DNA from 2 places in the Clostridium sp. BNL1100 genome. Region 2 is predicted to be linked to the other one. Evidence: riboswitches for the same ligand, from Rfam matches in the RefSeq annotation. Region 2 holds a riboswitch; the other holds the start of a gene.

Region 1 (7,369 bases), 180 kb from region 2:
CCATTATTGATGTTGATATAACATGTGTTGTACTTACAGGTGCTCCGAAGTGTGTCATTGTTTCAATAACAATTGCTGCCCCTGTTTCAGCTGCAAAACCGCCAATTGGCTGAAGCCTGATCATGTTAACACCTATTGTTTTAATAATTTTCCATCCGCCTATTGACGTACCAAGTGCCATTGAGACAGCACATGCCAACATAACCCAAGGCTGAACTCCTGTATGGCCATTATTTAAATTTGCACCTATTAATGCCAGTGTTATTATTCCCATTGACTTCTGAGCATCATTATTTCCGTGAGAATATGCCATAAATGCTGCTGAAACTATTTGTAATTTAGAGAACCATTTATTTACGAACCTTTGAGAAAAAGGACGGAGTATCTTGTATAGAAATGACATAAACACAAAACCAATTACAAAACCTATTACCGGGGACGTAATTAATGGTATAACAACCTTGTCCAGTATACCTTGCCATTTTACTATGCTTAACCCACCTGAATATGCTATTGATGAACCTACAAGAGCACCTATCAACGCATGTGATGAACTACTTGGTATACCAAAATACCATGTAATCAAATCCCATATAATTGAAGCTATTAAAGTTGCTATAATTACATATTGTACCTTAATCATGGTACTATCAACCAGGCCGTTAGTAATAGTATGAGCTACCTTACTGCTCATTAATGCACCTATAAAATTAAGTACTGCAGACATTAAAATGGCCTGACGGGGTGACAAAACTCTTGTTGAAACTGAAGTAGCGATAGAATTTGCGGTATCGTGGAATCCGTTTATAAAATCAAATCCTAGTGCCAGTACAACAACTACTACTAATGAAACACTAAGCATTTTTCATAACAACCCCTTCTACTATATTCGCAACGTCCTCACAAGCATCTATGGTATTTTCAAGAAGTTCAAATATTTCTTTCCACTTTATAACTTCTACTGCGTCATGCTCAGTTATAAACAGGTTTGCCATTGCATCTCTGAAAATAGTATCAGCTTCATCCTCAACATTGTTTACTTCAATTATTTTGTTCTGGAGCTGTTTGCTCTTCTTCATATTTTTCATTTCAATCATTACATTTTTCAGCTCGCTTGTTGCTCTGACAATCAACTTTGTCATGGTAACAGCTTCGGGTTTTACAGACTTAACGTTATACATGCTAAACCTATGCGCAGCAGTTTCAATATCATCTGTAATGTTATCCAGTTCTTTTGCTATTGTGAAAATATCTTCACGGTCAATCGGGGTAATAAAAGATTGGTTAAGCTCATTTAGAATTTTATGGACATTACTATCGCATGCATGCTCAGTTCCTTCTATAGTTGAGATCTTTTCATTAACATTTACATAGTTTGTAGTTAAATCCTCAAGAAGTGATGCTGCTTTGCAAATAATCTCACATGTCTCAATAAAATAGTCAAAAAATTTCTCTTCCTTAGGTGTAATTCTAAACATTTATAAATTACCTTCTTTCGACAAAATATAACATTTTTACTATTTAATTATATAGCAATGTAAAATTTTTTACAACAAAGTTAACACAGAATTAACAAACCTTCTTAGTATTTACTACAGTTCTATAGATAATGTAATTTATTATTTTACATATTTTATTATATTATTTTTGATAGACAAGCTTGTACTTTTGGGTAATAATAAAAATATTTCCAAAGATAAGTACGTCAAAGTACCTATCTTTTGGAAATACTTAGTTATCACTGAAATTACTTACTTTCTATAATTTTGCTAAGATATTGTCCTGTATATGATTCTTTTACTTTTGCAATTTCTTCAGGAGTACCCTGTGCTATAATGGTACCTCCTTTGTTACCACCCTCAGGCCCCAGATCAATTATATAATCAGAAGTCTTTATAACATCAAGGTTGTGTTCAATAACTACTATTGAATTACCTGTATCTACCAGTCTGTGAAGAATATCTATCAATCTGTGAACATCAGCTACATGAAGTCCGGTTGTAGGCTCATCCAATATATACAGCGTATTTCCCGTACTTCTCTTTGATAACTCTGTAGCAAGCTTTACTCTTTGAGCTTCACCTCCCGACAAAGTTGTAGAAGGCTGACCAACCTTGACATATCCCAATCCTACATCATACAATGTTTGCAATTTTCTTTGTATTTTGGGGATATTCTTAAAGAATTCCAGTGCATCTTCTATAGTCATGTTAAGCACATCTGATATACTTTTACCTTTGTACTTAACCTCCAGAGTCTCCCGGTTATACCTTTTTCCCTTACAAACCTCACAAGGAACATATACGTCAGGAAGAAAATGCATTTCAATCTTTATAATTCCATCTCCACTGCAGGCTTCACACCTACCGCCTTTTATATTAAAGCTGAATCGTCCGTTTTTATATCCCTTCATCTTTGCTTCATTGGTGGAAGCATACACATCCCTTATAAGATCAAATACTCCTGTATAGGTTGCCGGATTTGATCTTGGAGTTCTTCCGATTGGTGATTGGTCAATATTTATAACCTTGTCAATATTTTTTAAACCTTTTATTGTTTCATGATTGCCCGGTTTGGCTTTGGCTCTGTATAACTGGTTTGCAAGGCTGTTATACAGTATTTCGTTAATTAATGTGCTTTTTCCGGACCCCGAAACACCTGTAACTGATGTCAATACCCCAAGTGGAATCTTGGCATTTATGTTTTTCAGATTATTCTGCTTTGCCCCTACAATTTCAAGCCATTTTCCATTTGGTTTTCTTCTGCCTTGGGGAACTTCTATCTTTTTGCGTCCGCTGAGATATTGTCCTGTTAGGGAATCCTCACATTTTAGTATTTCGTCCAGTGTTCCCTTAGCAACAACATGGCCGCCGTGGATTCCTGCTCCGGGGCCCATGTCAATGATATGGTCTGCTGCATGCATGGTATCTTCGTCATGTTCTACAACAATAAGCGTATTTCCAAGGTTCCTAAGTCTGTTTAAGGTTTTCAGGAGCTTTTCATTATCTCTTTGATGCAGTCCTATACTGGGCTCATCCAGAATATAAAGTACTCCCATCAAGCCAGAACCTATCTGAGTAGCAAGCCTTATTCTCTGTGCCTCTCCCCCGGATAAAGTACCAGCAGGTCTTGAAAGTGTAAGATAGTCCAGACCAACGTCAACGAGGAAGCCTATTCTGGCCGCAATCTCTTTCAAAATCTGGTTTGCTATCATCTTATCTCTTTCACTTAGCTCAATGTTGTCAAAGAATTCTTTTGTATCAGCCACAGACATATAAGATACTTCATGTATATTTTTACCTCCGACTGTAACCGCAAGACTTTCTGGTTTTAATCTTGCACCTTTACAATCCGGACACGGGTTGTTGCTCATAAACTGTTCATAATACTGCTTCATGCTTTCTGACTGGGTTTCATGGTAACGGCGTTCAATGGAATTGATAATTCCTTCGAATGTTGCCATATAAGATCCTTTACCATATTCTCTTTCGTAATCTACTTTTATTTTTTCGCCTTTTGTTCCGTAAAGTACTATATCTACTACTTCTCCGGGAAGCTTATTAAACGGTGTATCCAGTTCAAATTTGTAATGTTTTGCCAGGGCGTTGAATATCATCCTGGTATATGCATCCTCACTCTCAATATTCCAGCCTGTAACATTAATTGCACCATTCGTAAGTGACAATGATCTATCAGGTATGACAAGCTCAGGGTCTACCTTTAGAAGATTCCCTAATCCGGTACATGTCTGGCATGCTCCAAACGGATTGTTAAATGAAAACATCCTTGGTACAAGTTCTTCTATACTGATTCCGCAATCACTGCATGCAAAGTTCTGACTGAACAGTATCTCTTCTTTACCGATTACATCTACAATAACTATACCACCGCTTAAGCGAAGCACTGTTTCCAATGAATCAACAAGTCTTTTCTGTATATCTCCACGTACTACAAGTCTGTCAACAACTATTTCAATATTATGCTTTTTGTTTTTATCTAATTTAATCTCATCATTTATATCTACTATTTGCCCGTCGACACGCAGCCTAACAAAACCATCTTTTTTAGCATCCTCTATAAGCTTATGGTATTCCCCTTTTCTGCCTCTTACCACAGGAGCAAGCAACTGTATCCTGGTTCCTTCTTCAAAAGATATTATCTGGTCTACCATCTGGTCAACAGTTTGCTGTGCAATCTCCTTGCCACACTTCGGACAATGGGGAATTCCTATCCTCGAGTACAAAAGCCTGAGGTAATCGTGAATTTCTGTTACAGTTCCTACGGTAGACCTGGGGTTTCTGCTGGTTGTCTTTTGATCGATTGATATTGCCGGAGACAAACCGTCAATATAGTCTACGTCCGGCTTGTCCATCTGACCAAGAAACTGCCTTGCGTAAGATGAGAGTGATTCAACATACCTTCTCTGACCTTCAGCGTAAATTGTATCAAAGGCAAGAGAAGACTTACCTGAACCGCTCAACCCTGTTATAACAACAAATTTATCTCTTGGTATCTCAACATCTACATTTTTTAAGTTATGCTCACGTGCACCTTTTATAAAAATATTATCCCTTATCATTTAAAACACCTTTTTCATAAATGTTATATTTTAACTATATCGCTAATTATATCCTTAATATTTTCACCACTTTTATTATTATATCAAATTATAAGACAAATGCAAACATTTGTTCGTTGTTTGCCAATATTTTATAAAAACCTACGAGTAAATTTAAAGGTTGATAGTTGTTTAACTATCTGCTATAATCACTTTGGTTAAAAAATTGAATATTAACGGGGAGCTGGAAAATAATTCGGCTGAGATAAGTATGTTTTACTTAAAACCCATGTACCTGATCTGGATAATGCCAGCGTAGGAATTTTATTTTGTCATACTCTGCGCTTTCGATCAGGTATGGCATTTTTTATATTTCGTTGGGGAAAGGAATAGATACTATTATGGAAAAAATGTCTACCAGGATATTGGTGGAAGCAGGGGTTTTAATTGCTCTTGCACAGATTCTCAGTTTTATTAAATATGAAATGCCCTATGGAGGCTCTGTAACACTGGGAAGTATGGTGCCAATAATTATTTTTGCAATTCGTTGGGGTACAAAGCGCGGTATTCTTGTGGGACTTGTTTACGGTTTTCTACAATTTGCTCTTGGAACTAAATTTTCTTATCATCCCCTGGGTATATTTCTTGACTATATTTTTGCTTTCGGCTGCCTTGGCCTTGCCGGAATATTTAAAAAGAATTTATTTGCTATAATTTCAAGTACTGCTTTGGCAATGCTGGGCAGATTTGCGTTTCACTTTCTTTCCGGGATCATTCTTTGGTATACATATGCTCCCGAGGGAATGAACATTTTCCTTTATTCTCTTATTTATAACGGTCAGTACATGTTGCCGGAGTTTATAATAACATCTGTTATTTTGTGTGCTCTTTATAAACCGTTAGGAAAATATATTAACAGGCAGAGTCTTATTTAACCTGCTTGTATAAATGTTTATACGCCAAAAAAGATGATTCTTTATATTGAATCATCTTTTTTTGTTATTTATGTTTAATGTGAGCTACAGTATAATACATATCAATCCGCCGCTGCCCTCATTTATTATTTTCTGCAAGGTTTCCTGAAGTTTGAGCTGTGCGTCCTCCGGCATTCTGAAAAGCTTGTTCTGCAATCCCTCATTAACGAGTTCATGGAGAGACTTTCCGAATATGTTTGACTCCCATAATTTGCCGGTATCGTTTTCAAATTCTTTTAGCAAGTATGAAACCAACTCTTCAGATTGCTTTTCGGTTCCGACCAAAGGTGCTATTTCTGTTTCAATATCAGCCCTTATCATATGTATTGTGAGGAACAAACAGAAGTACTCTTTCGGTCCCGTAATATCTTATAATCAAAGGGTTTTGTCAATACTTTAAAGTATACTTTCAAATCTATTTCGTTTTTCTTGTCTGTCTTATATACTTCAATCTTTTCTAGTAATGACTCTATTAATTTATTATCCAGTCCATCATCATAATTAATTTCCTTCGCAATTATTTTTCGTAAGATTTCAACTGAATAACTTATTTCTTTGTTTTTCAATTCGTCCTCATCCAGTTCCTTTAACCTTATACTCAGTTTATCAATATCCTCATTGAACCTATTGTTTCTTCTTTCAAACTCGTCATCAGACAGTCTTCCGTTTATACTTAACTCCAAAAGCTTGTCTTTCATTTTAAGTATTTGGTCAATCTCCGTCTTAACCTTGGCAATATCTTCTTTTATCTTGGATTGAGCTCCAAGGTTTGAATACATCGTAACCATTTCATGTATAATTTCTGAACGGTTAACTATTATCTCATCATATGCTTTCTTTATTATCATATCCAACTCAGATGTATATATGGATGGAGAAGTACAACCCTCTTTACCCTTCTCAACGTACCTTTTACATTGCCATACTTCTTTATTCCCTGAACTGTAACGATAAAGTGTTCTGTAATATGGAACATTATGCTCTGTACAAATTATTTTTCCGCTGTAGGCGTACTTGTTTTGGTAGCTTGTCTTATCTTCTGCCGATTGCTTTTCACTTCTGCCTTTTAAGATATAATTTGCCTTTTGCCATATTTCTTCAGGTACAATTGGAGGGACTGTATCTTCATCTTTATACATAACCCATTCAGTCTGATCCAGATACTTTCTATCATGAAGCTTATAATCTAATTTGTGTGTTTTATTTCCGCAATAATATCCCATATATTTGGGATTTGTGAGAATACTCTTAATAGTAGAAAAAGAAAACGGATTACCTCTATTATTTTTTATTCCCATATTGTCAAGCTTGGCACTTATCCCTCTTATCCCCATATTTTGTGTAGCGTACATATCAAATATCAGTCTTACTATTTCAGCTTCCTTTTCATCGATTATAAGTTTACCACTATCTTTTTTGTACCCCCATATTTTATTATTTCCAAGTACTACTCCTTTTTCAATGGCTCTTTTAAAACCGAATTTCACTCTCTCAGATATTTTTCTGACCTCATCCTGAGCTATACTGGACATAATTGTCAACCTCAACTCAGCATCGGGCATTAAGGTATTGATATTGTCAGACTGAAAAAGAACCCCCACCCCATATGACAGCAATTCCTGAGTATACTTTATACTATCTAAGGTGTTTCTTGAAAATCTGGAAATCTCTTTTGTAATAATAAAATCAAATTTTTTGAGTTTAGCGTCTGAAATCATTTTAAGGAACGATTCTCTTTTATTTACACTTGTACCACTTATGCCTTCATCAATATATCCGTCTACGTATGACCACTTCTGATTTCTTTTAATAAAATCCGAATAGTACTCTATCTGGT
Region 2 (7,369 bases):
AAACTGAAGTGTGCCGAAAAACTGCCGGCTGGACCGATAATATTGCAGAACAGACTTCAGGAAGTTGCTATCAGCAGAAAACTTGCAGAACACATAATTATTGAAAAAGTGAGCTGAACTAACTGAAATTATTGGTATGCCTGGGGGATATTATGGAAAAGACTATTACTAAAAAAGATTTAAAGCATCTGGTTCTTGTGGGAAACCCAAATGTAGGGAAATCGGTATTTTTCAACGCACTTACAGGAGTGTATGTTGATGTATCGAACTTTCCCGGTACTACGGTAGATATAAGCACCGGGCGTTACGGAGATTATATAGTAGAGGATACACCCGGAATATATGGTGTATCCTCATTTAATGATGAGGAAAGAGTTGCCAGGGACGTAATAATTAACGGAGACCTGGTATTAAATGTAATTGATGCGGTTCATATGCAAAGAGATATTTTTCTGACACAGCAGCTTATTGATATGGGCAAAAAAGTAATTGTTGCAGTGAACCTTATTGATGAGGCCACTAAAAACGGCATTAAGGTAGATACTGAAGCGCTGTCCAGACAATTGGGGGTGGAAGTTGTTGCTACCTCCGCGCTCAAAGGTATTGGCATGAATGAAATTAAGCAAAAGATAGCCAATGCCGGAGTTGGCATAAAAACTGAAGGTGTTCAGGAGCTTTTGAATAATTATGACCTAAACGAAATAACCGAAGCAGAAGCTTTGATGCTTTTGGAAGATGATGAGGTTCTTTCGGAAAGAAAGGATTTGCCTACTGCGGGAAAACGGGAAGAGATTTATAAAAATAGGCGTCAAAGAGTAGACAAAATTCTGGAAAGCGTTCTTTCTGATTCATATAATGGAACAAGTTTGGGAACTACCATTGGAAGACTGCTGTTAAAGCCTATTACAGGTATACCAATGCTGCTTGCAATAATGGTAGGTATGTTCTGGTTCATAGGAGTTTTTGTAGCACAAACAGTTGTTGATTTTACAGAAGGAACAGTGATGGAGGGCTATTATAAACCTTTTATTGAATCAATTTTAAGTTTTATCCCTAAAAACTCCTTTATCGGAAGTTTATTGATAGGCGATTACGGATTATTAACAATGACAGTAATTTATATATTAGGACTGCTGCTGCCTTTGACTATAGGGTTTTACATGCTTATGTCAATTCTTGAGGATTCCGGCTTCTTGCCCAGAATCGCAGTACTTTCAGACAAAACCCTTTCAAAGGTTGGCCTTAACGGAAGGGCAATAATACCTCTTATATTGGGATTCGGCTGTATAACCATGGCTACAATGACAACCCGTCTTTTAGGGTCAAGAAGAGAGCGTGTAATTGCTACGTTTCTATTGGGACTGACGATTCCATGCTCAGCACAGTTTGGTGTAATCATAGGATTGCTGACCCCTTTGGGAATGAAATATATAATAGCTTATACCCTATTATTAATTTTAATATTCGGCATTTCAGGAGTTCTAATGAACAAAATCCTGCCGGGAGAATCTACGCAGTTATTTATAGACTTACCGCAAATAAGGATGCCTCAGTTTAAGAATGTTATGAAAAAGACATTTGTAAAGGCAAAAGCCTTCCTTATTGAGGCTACACCGATATTTGCTCTTGGTGCGGTTTTAATAACGGTATTACAGTACACAGGTCTCCTTGGAATAATCGAAAATGCCATATCACCTTTGACGGTTCAATGGCTTAAGCTGCCTGAACAGGCATCTGTAGTTTTCATAATGGGAATTATCAGAAGAGACTTTGGCGCAGCAGGACTAAGTCACATGGTACTGACAAATCCGCAAATGCTGGTGGCACTTATTACTATTACGTTGTTTGTACCATGTGTAGCTTCAATTATTATGATATTTAAGGAAAGATCAAAGGCAGAGGCAACTGCAATCTGGCTTGGAAGCTTTGCTATAGCATTTTTGGTAGGAGGAGTTCTGGCTCAATTGATAGTCTAACAAGGAGGCATGAATTATGTTAGTTGTGTGCAGCCAGTGTAATTACCAGTTTGAATATAATTCAGAGAAAAAAGAAAATACAAAGTGCCCAAGATGTGGTAAAATATTTATAGAAAAGCGGGGATGTGAAAATTGTAAAGGATGTTCATTGTGGAAAACCTGCAAAAATAGTTGAAGGAGGACTACCTTTTGAATACTGGCGACAGCGGCTTTTTAAAAGAAAAATTAAAGGAATGCGGATATAAATTTACAGGGCAAAGAGCGGCAATCCTTGATACATTGGTTCAGTGTTCAGGACAACATGTAAGTACGGAGGAGCTGTTCAATATGGTTAAAGCCAAGCATCCTGAAATTGGCCTTGCAACAGTGTACAGAACTATGGTTTTGTTGGATAAGCTCAATCTTGTTCATAAACTTGATTTTGATGACGGTTTTAGCAGGTATGAGCTGGTCAAACCCAATGAGGATCACAGACATCATCATCTTATTTGCAGTTCCTGCGGGTGTGTTTCGGAAGTTGAGGAAGACTTACTGGATAATCTGGAGGAAGAAATTCTTAGAAAGAACGGCTTTCTGGTAAAAGACCACAGAGTACAGTTCTATGGATTATGTAAAAAATGCAGGGAATAAATTATATAACTTATATTATGTTAATGGAATATATTCCTCAATATGTTATAAATGATATTGCCGGATTTATAAAGAAATAATATATCGCTTAAATAATGGGAACACTTCGTTATATATAAATAACGGAGTGTTTCTTTATGTATTTAATCAACAGAATTTTCAACCCGGAAATATATCAGGGAAGGTATAGGCATAGAGGTTATTTTGAGGGATGGTATTTCAAAATAATTGATAAATATGCTAAAAATATTTATGCGGTTATTCCTGGTGTGTCAAAAACCAAAAGTGACAAGCATGCTTTTATACAGGTAATTGATGCGGTTTCGGGGAAAACACTGTATAAAAGGTTCCCAATCAGTGACTTTTCATATTCTGTAAAAGAATTTGATATTTCAATAAAAGACAATCACTTTGACAGAAATGGTTTTTCAGTTAATATACAGGATGGGGACTTTAATTTAAAAGGTAAAATAGGTTATACAGAGGTGGTTCCGTTTCCCAAGACCATATTTAACCCCGGCATTATGGGGCCTTTTTCTTTTATACCTTTTATGGAATGTTACCATGGAATTGTAAACATACATTGCGGAATTGAAGGATTTTTAAATATTAACGGGAGGGATACGGATTTTATGGGAGGTTACGGATATCTTGAAAAGGATTGGGGAACCTCTTTTCCAAAGTCATGGATTTGGCTTCAGTGTAATCATTTTAAATCGGAAAACACTTGCCTTATGTTTTCAATTGCAGCCATACCATGGCTGACATCAAGTTTTGACGGTTTGATTTCATTTTTAAAGTTTGGAGACAACTTTTTTAGATTTGCCACTTATACCGGAGCTAAAATTAAAAATCTATCTTATATAAATAACATTCTTGAAATTGTTGTGGAAGATTCCAAGAATACACTTTTACTAAAAGCTTCCGTATCAAGGGGCGGAGTTCTAAAAGCACCAAAAAACGGCATTATGGATATAGATATAACTGAAAGCATAACTTCTCAGGTAGACGTTATTTTACAAGATAAAAGCGGTAATATAATTTTTTCAGATTCCGGTAATAATACGGGACTAGAGCTGGCAGGAGACTTCAGACAATTTGAAAAGGTAAATTAGTTCTTTACCCATTTACTATATTATGATAAAATTCAATAGTACCAGTTGCGGGGGAACCATTTTGGTTGAGAAGGTAAAACCTGACCCTTGGAACCTGTCGGTTAACACCGGTGTAGGGAAGCAAAATATTATCAGAAATTTTAGAAAGATTTTGATAAATGCCGCTCACCTTACAAAGGTGGGCGTTTTTTATTGTAAAATTTTATATTAGAGATTGTGGGGGGACCAATTTTTGGTTGAGAAGGTAAAACCTGACCCTTGGAACCTGTCGGCTAATACCGGTGTAGGGAAGCAAATACGATTACTTATTGTATAGGTTAAAGGTGCTTTCCTGTTGGAAGGCATCTTTTTTATGTGTCTTTTACTTTGCCAAAGGCCAAGCGGAACAAATACCCCTGTTACATTAAGGAGGTGTAGCAATTATTGAAAAAAGTATTAACTATTGCAGGATCTGACTGCAGTGGAGGAGCAGGAGTTCAGGCAGATTTGAAAACCTTTGCTGCTCATGGAGTTTATGGAATGAGTGTTATTGTATCGGTGGTAGCAGAGAATACGTGCAGGGTTATTGATATCCAGGATATAACTCCTGATATGCTTAAAAAGCAGATGGATGCAGTTTTTGAAGACATAACACCCGACGCTGTAAAAATAGGTATGCTGTCAGGCAGGAAGTGTATGGAAGCAGTTGCTGAAAAATTGGAACAGTATAAGCCTATAAACGTTGTTATTGACCCTGTAATGATTGCAAAAGGCGGTCACGCCCTGATGAAAGAAGACGCTTTGGAGTTTTTTAAAAAAAGATTGATACCTCTGGCGGGCATACTAACCCCCAATATTCCCGAGGCGGAGGCAATAACCGGAATGGAGATAACTACCTCAGAGGATATGAAAAAGGCAGCTGTTAGCATATACCAAATGGGTGCAGGAAATGTTCTGATAAAAGGCGGACATTTGAATGGAGATGCGGAAGACATACTTTTTGACGGAAGAGAATTTTACATATATTCAACTAAAAGAATTCAGACAAAAAATACCCACGGAACAGGGTGTACATTTTCTTCTGCCATAGCCTCGAACCTTGCCTTGGGACTGTCTTTTCCAATAGCGGTTGAAAAAGCAAAAGCATACGTCACAATGGCAATTGAACATTCACTTGAAATCGGAAAGGGGCATGGCCCCACACATCATTTATATGGAGTTTACAAAAACGGATTGGATAATTGGAGGTTGCTATGAATTATAAAACACAGATGGAAGCGGCAAAAAAAGGTATTATTACAAATGAAATGATGATTGTTGCACAGAAGGAGTCAATTGACGAAAACAACCTGCGGGAGCTTGTAGGTGAGGGGAAAATAGCCATTCCGGCAAATATAAACCACAGGTCCCTAAGTCCTGAGGGAATAGGCCAAGGACTTAGAACAAAAATCAATGTAAACCTGGGTATATCAGGAGACTGTCCTGATTATACAAAAGAAATGGAAAAGGTTGATATGTCAATCAAATTTGGCGTTGAAGCCATAATGGACCTTAGTAATTACGGAAAGACAAACACCTTCCGTAAAGAGCTTATTAAGCGTTCTCCTGCCATGATAGGAACAGTTCCCATGTATGATGCCATAGGCTACCTTGAAAAGGACTTGATGGATATTAAGGCTTCAGACTTTTTTAAAGTTGTTGAGGCTCACGCTGCAGAAGGCGTGGACTTTATGACAATTCATGCAGGAATAAATAAACGTGCTGTTGAGTGCTTCAAACGCTCAAAAAGACTTACCAATATTGTTTCAAGAGGAGGTTCCCTTCTTTTTGCATGGATGGAGATGACCGGCAATGAAAATCCTTTTTATGAATATTATGATGATTTCCTTGAAATTCTCAGGGAATATGATGTAACAATAAGTCTCGGAGATGCACTGAGGCCCGGCAGTATCAACGACAGTTCAGATGCCGGACAATTAAGTGAACTTATAGAGCTGGGCAACCTGACCAAACGTGCATGGGAAAAGGATGTACAGGTAATGGTTGAAGGGCCGGGACATATGGCTATGAATGAAATAGCCGCCAATATGACTATTCAGAAAAGACTTTGTCATGGAGCACCTTTCTATGTACTGGGGCCTCTCGTAACTGACATAGCACCGGGCTATGACCATATTACTTCGGCAATTGGCGGAGCAATTGCTGCTGCTAATGGTGCAGATTTCTTGTGTTATGTAACTCCAGCAGAGCATTTAAGATTGCCAGACCTTTCGGATGTAAAAGAAGGAATTGTTGCTTCAAAAATCGCTGCCCATGCCGCCGATATTGCTAAGGGAATACCCAATGCACGTGAAATTGATAACAAAATGAGCGATGCCAGACGCAGAATTGACTGGGAAGAAATGTTCTCGTATGCTATTGACGAAGATAAGGCAAGAGCATATTTTGAAAGTACACCTCCCACTGACAAACATACCTGTTCAATGTGCGGAAAAATGTGTGCTATGAGGACTACAAATAAGATCTTAGCCGGTGAAAAGGTCGAGTTTGTAACAGAGAAATAGTAAAGGAGACCAACTATGAATGATTATACAAAGAAAATAGCAAGCTTAATTGCTGAAGTCAGAAGCAAAAAGCCACTTATTCACAATATTACAAATTATGTAACCGTAAATGATTGTGCAAATGTAATTCTGGCAATAGGGGCCTCCCCAATTATGGCAGATGATATTAATGAGGCTGCGGATATCACTTCCATTTCTTCCGCACTTGTAATAAATATAGGGACATTAAACAAAAGAACTGTGGAATCAATGATTTTATCAGGTAAAAAAGCAAATGAGAAGGGTATTCCCGTAATATTTGATCCTGTCGGTGCAGGGGCCTCGACGTTCAGAAATGAAGTCACAAGAACTATTCTGGATAAAGTGAAAATAAGTGTTTTGCGAGGAAATTTGTCTGAGGTATCTTATATAGCAGGGCTTAATGCCACAACAAAAGGTGTTGATGCATCAGAAACTGATATTGAATCCAATGACTCCACGGCCGTTGCAAAAAAAGCCGCTGCAAAGCTTGGTTGTATTGTAGCCGTAACCGGAGCCGTTGATGTAGTTTCAGATGGCAAAAACGTTGTGACTATCTCCAACGGACATAAAATGCTGTCAAATGTCACGGGAACTGGCTGCATGACTACTGCCTTGGTTGGCTCCTTCTGTGGTGCAGAAAGAGATTATTTCAAAGCTGCTGTTGCAGGAGTGACAGTAATGGGAATAGCGGGAGAGATTGCCTATGAAGCAGCAGGACATAAAGGAACGGGAAGCTATCATATTGCAATAATTGATTCCATTAGTAAGATGGATGAAAATATTTTCGGAGAGAAGGCAATAATAAATGAACTCTAAAATTGATTATACCCTTTATCTTGTAACCGACCGTGACCTCATGAGTACCAAAACACTGGAAGAAGCAGTAGAGCAGGCAATAATGGGAGGCTGTACTTTGGTTCAGTTACGTGAAAAAACAGCTTCTTCCCGGGAATTTTACCAAACTGCACTTAAAGTTAAAGCAATAACAGACAACTATAAGGTACCGCTTATTATAAATGACAGAGTTGATATCGCTTTGGCAATAGGAGCTGACGGAGTTCATGTAGGGCAGAGTGATCTGCCG

The links. A riboswitch is a leader RNA that binds a small molecule or an ion and turns the genes downstream of it on or off. The one in region 2 is predicted to bind thiamine pyrophosphate.
Region 1: linked by a shared signal. The riboswitch ahead of thiT (energy-coupled thiamine transporter ThiT) and the one ahead of thiD (bifunctional hydroxymethylpyrimidine kinase/phosphomethylpyrimidine kinase) in region 2 are both predicted to bind thiamine pyrophosphate.

Annotation. Positions count from the first base shown of each region.
Region 1 covers NC_016791.1:2,857,575-2,864,943, forward strand. Annotated here, with positions in the region: gene CLO1100_RS12175 (inorganic phosphate transporter) at 1-862, opposite strand, end outside; gene CLO1100_RS12180 (DUF47 family protein) at 855-1,478, opposite strand; gene uvrA (excinuclease ABC subunit UvrA) at 1,748-4,579, opposite strand; TPP riboswitch at 4,786-4,898, shown strand; gene thiT (energy-coupled thiamine transporter ThiT) at 4,960-5,493, shown strand; partial or broken gene CLO1100_RS12195 (sporulation stage IV protein A) at 5,578-5,862, opposite strand; gene CLO1100_RS12200 (recombinase family protein) at 5,850-7,369, opposite strand, start outside.
Region 2 covers NC_016791.1:2,679,885-2,687,253, reverse strand. Annotated here, with positions in the region: gene CLO1100_RS11355 (ferrous iron transport protein A) at 1-117, shown strand, start outside; gene feoB (ferrous iron transport protein B) at 153-1,976, shown strand; gene CLO1100_RS11345 (Fur family transcriptional regulator) at 2,166-2,606, shown strand; gene CLO1100_RS11340 (tocopherol cyclase family protein) at 2,744-3,721, shown strand; TPP riboswitch at 3,761-3,858, shown strand; TPP riboswitch at 3,930-4,029, shown strand; gene thiD (bifunctional hydroxymethylpyrimidine kinase/phosphomethylpyrimidine kinase) at 4,145-4,957, shown strand; gene thiC (phosphomethylpyrimidine synthase ThiC) at 4,954-6,264, shown strand; gene thiM (hydroxyethylthiazole kinase) at 6,280-7,101, shown strand; gene thiE (thiamine phosphate synthase) at 7,091-7,369, shown strand, end outside.